2 regions of the Scytonema hofmannii PCC 7110 genome follow, and region 1 is predicted to be linked to the other one. Evidence: predicted binding sites of a transcription regulator. Region 1 holds the regulator's gene; the other holds the start of a gene.
What was found. Region 1 encodes NtcA, which controls nitrogen genes in cyanobacteria. Its sites were predicted from a motif close to TNTGTANNNNNNNNTACANA; they were not measured.
Positions count from the first base shown of each region.

Region 2: the regulator NtcA is predicted to act here: its motif matches at 879-898, upstream of glnA (type I glutamate--ammonia ligase).

Region 1 is NZ_KQ976354.1:10,260,541-10,262,748, reverse strand. Features, by position in the region: gene WA1_RS43385 (DUF3084 domain-containing protein) at 1-328, opposite strand, end outside; gene ntcA (global nitrogen regulator NtcA) at 482-1,150, opposite strand; gene fabI (enoyl-ACP reductase FabI) at 1,530-2,208, shown strand, end outside.
Region 2 is NZ_KQ976354.1:6,192,224-6,194,431, reverse strand. Features, by position in the region: gene apcB (allophycocyanin subunit beta) at 97-606, opposite strand; gene glnA (type I glutamate--ammonia ligase) at 1,025-2,208, shown strand, end outside.

The DNA.
Region 1 (2,208 bases):
TAGCTTGCTCTAGTTCTTTCCGCGTGACATCCAGTTGTTGAGTTGTGGATTCAAGACTTTCGCGCTTGCGACGAAGGTCTTTTTGTATATCCTCTAACTCAAACACTCCTTTGCGCAACCCTTCGTCAGCAGCAAACAAAATTGCCAGAGTTGATGCCGAGACTAAAGTTCCTGTAAGAATAGTAACCAGTACTGCTGTATTTTTAGGACGCAGATTGAAAAGTGAGAGTCGCGCCTTGCCAACTCGGGTACCGATACGGTCTCCCACTGTGGCGATCGCGCCTCCCAAAATTAATATTGCCAATATTAGGATGTACCCGGTGGTCATCTTTAAGCTACCGACGAAATCCTTCCAGATACAGCCTACTACTTCCAGCCATCATCTGTGGAGAAATTAGAGGAGAGTGTTGAGTTTTTAAGAGAGCTTTAAGCATAGCTACAGAGTTGCTTCTAACGAATTGACTCAACACTCAGAACTCTTTTAGGTGAATTGCCGACTTAAAGTAACGGGCTTGTGGACAGTAATCTTTTTCTTATGAATGGAAATCATCTTTTTCTCGCGCAGGTCACCTAGTAGCCTGGTTACGGTAACGCGAGTCGAACCAATTGCTTCCGCTATTGCTTGATGAGATAGCTTCAAATCAATTGTGATTCCATCGGCACAAGGAACGCCAAAATCACGACAGAGAATTAATAAAAAACTCACCAATCGCGAACCCATATCTCGGTGAGCAAGGGTTTCAATCATCATCTCTGTTTGTAAAATTCGCGAAGACAGTCCGCGCAGCATTAACATCGACAATTCTGGGTTTTCCTTGAGTGCTTGCTCCACCTGTTCAATTGGAGCTGACAGTAGTTCAACAGGTGTAAAAGCAACTGCATGGTAAAACCTATCTGATTTGTTTCCTGTTAGCAAGGACAAAACGCCAAAAACACTATTTTCCCGAAGTAGTGCTACGGTTATTTCTTCTCCTGCCTCGTACACCCTGGAGAGTTTAACGGCTCCTTTCAATAAGAAATACACTCGTTCGGCAGGATCGCCAGGGAAAAAGATGGTTTTATTTCGTTCAAACGTCTCCACAACAGGAGGAAAAGCTCCTGTTGCCATCTGACGAAAAACGTTTGCTAGGGCCTTATCTTGTGTCATCATCTCCCTTCCCCTACCCAATGCCGGAAAAATTAAAACTAATTCCCTAAGAATACACCCGAAAAATCAAGAACACATTGTCAACCTTTTTGTTCTTTCCTATACTTATCCTCTGGTGCTCATAGTTAATTGTTCCTCATGATACATAATTTTTCCTGTTTAGATCTAGTACTTTTTAATAGTTAATTACAAAAGTTTTTGTAAAACAGTTTTTTAGAAAAAACCCGAAGATATATTGAGATTTCCCGAAGCTTTCAGTAACAATTTTCTGGTAGCTAACAGGTACCCGGATCATGATAATTACTAATACTGCTCAAAACTCCAGACAACTAGCGTCAGATTCTAGTATGCTCAAGCATGAAAGTTCACATTAAGAATTAATATGCTTGACCTGACAGGAAAAAAAGCTATTGTAACAGGAATTGCAAACAACCGATCCATTGCCTGGGGGATCGCCCAACAACTGCATAAAGCAGGAGCAAATCTGGGGATTACTTACTTACCAGATGAAAAAGGCAAAATGGAAAAGAAAGTTGCAGAACTGGTAGAACCCCTCAACCCCAGCTTGTTTCTTCCTTGTGATGTCCAAAATGACGAGCAGGTTAAGTCAACCTTTGAAGAAATCCAGCAAAAGTGGGGGAAGCTAGATATCCTCATCCATTGTCTAGCGTTTGCCAGTAAAGATGACCTGACTGGAGACTTCAGTAACACCTCTCGTTCTGGCTTTAATCTGGCAATGGAAGTGAGTACTTACTCTCTAGTACAGCTAGCAGGGATCGCTAAACCTTTGATGACTGAGGGAGGAAGTATTGTCACTCTCTCTTACCTGGGTGGTGTACGAGCAATTCCCAACTACAATGTCATGGGAGTTGCCAAAGCAGGGTTGGAAGCTTGCGTGCGCTACCTTGCGGCTGAAATGGGTTCTGCCAATATTCGGGTAAACGCCATATCCGCCGGTCCTATTCGTACCCTCGCCTCTAGTGCGGTAGGAGGTATTCTGGACATGATTCACCATGTAGAGAAAGTTGCGCCTTTAAAACGCACTGTTACTCAACTGGAAG
Region 2 (2,208 bases), 4.1 Mb from region 1:
TTTCCTTCAGCAATCAGTCAGTAAAACAGCGAACAGAGAAACTGGTCACTGGTCACTTGGTCACTTGGTCACCGGTCACTGGTCACTGGTCACTGTTTAGATATCTTTTTCGCTTAACTCTCTGGTTATGTAGTCAAACGGCTCATCTAAAAAGGTAGTATCGCTCACACCTGTTGCAGCCACTTGCGCCTTCACAATATCCTTCATAATTTGGATACCGAAAACAGTAGGACCAATGGGAACTCCCAAAGAATTGTAAGTTTCCCGCAACCCTTGCAGCACGCGCTCATCTAGAACATCCATACTACCTGCAACCAGAGCATAGGTAGCATAGCGCAGGTAGTAGTCCATATCACGGAGACAAGCCGCATAACGACGAGTTGTGTAAGCATTTCCACCCGGACGAATCAACTCAGGTTGTTCCTCAAATAATTTAGAACCAGCCTGCTTGACAATTGACGCCGCATTTGAGTTGATAGACGCAGCAGCTTGAACCCGTGCTGTTCCACTTTCAAAATACGACTTGAGGTTGTCTATGGCATTCCGGTCAAAATAACGTCCAGCAACGTCATAATTTTTAATTAAGCTAGTTACTGCATCCCGCATTCCTTTTTCTCCCAATCAATCCTATTATGGTTTGATATTTATCTGATTGCTGTTCGCAATCGGCATCTTTTTGCGCCACTTATTAAAAGAAGCCACAGCACAAAAACAATCTGTGCGCTATTTATGGATTCTATGCCAAAGTTGTCCCTTGCGGGGTGAACTTTTTTAAGAGGGAGTGACCAGTGACCAGTGACCAGTGACCAGTGACCAGTGACCAGTGACCAGTGACCATTATTTAAATAAAAATTAAATGTCATGCTTCTCAATGACATTTTGTAGTAAACAATACAAAATCTACTAATGTCCTGTTTCTAGGATATTCCAGGGGTCTGATGGATTTGCAGTTAGCGAGCTTTCTTCAGCAAACATTGAACACTCTGGTTTTACTATTGATAAATCGGCAGCCTAAGGAGTAACCATGACAACCCCACAAGAAGTCCTGAAGATGATTCAGGATAACAACATTCAGATGATCGATCTGAAATTCATCGATATGCCAGGGATTTGGCAGCACTTGACGCTTTACCAAAACCAAATCGATGAGACTTCCTTTACGGACGGCGTACCTTTCGACGGTTCTAGTATCCGGGGTTGGAAAGCCATCAACGAATCGGACATGGCGATGGTACTCGATCCAAACACTGCCTGGATCGACCCTTTCATGCAAGAACCAACGCTCAGTATTATCTGTAGCATTAAGGAACCTCGCACGGATGAATGGTACAGCCGTTGTCCTCGCGTGATTGCCCAGAAAGCAGTTGACTATCTGGTGAAAACTGGTCTTGGCGATACAGCGTTCTTTGGTCCTGAAGCTGAATTTTTCATTTTTGATGATGTCCGCTTTGACCAAAACCAACACTCAGGCTACTACTATGTAGACTCGGTTGAAGGTCGTTGGAATTCTGGTAGAGAAGAAGGTCCCAACCTGGGTTACAAACCCCGCTACAAAGAGGGTTACTTCCCAGTTGCGCCTACGGATACCTCACAAGATATGCGGACAGAAATGCTGCTCACCATGGCAAAGTGCGGAGTGCCAATTGAAAAGCACCACCACGAAGTTGCTACTGGCGGTCAGTGTGAACTGGGTTTCCGTTTTGGAAAGTTGATTGAAGCAGCTGATTGGTTGTTGACTTATAAGTACGTCATCAAGAACGTTGCTAAGAAGTATGGTAAAACCGTTACCTTCATGCCCAAGCCAGTCTTCCAAGACAACGGCTCTGGCATGCACACCCACCAATCTATTTGGAAGGATGGTCAACCGTTGTTTGCTGGAGACAAGTATGCTGGCTTGAGTGATATGGCGCTGCACTACATTGGCGGTATTCTCAAACACGCACCTGCATTGCTTGCAATCACTAACCCCACTACCAACTCTTACAAGCGCTTAGTACCCGGTTACGAAGCACCAGTAAACTTGGCTTATTCTCAAGGTAACCGTTCCGCTTCGATTCGGATTCCATTGTCTGGTACTAACCCCAAAGCCAAGCGCTTGGAGTTCCGTTGTCCTGATGCGACTTCTAACCCCTATCTGGCATTCGCTGCTATGTTATGCGCTGGGATAGATGGTATCAAGAACAAAATTGACCCCGGTCAACCTTTGGA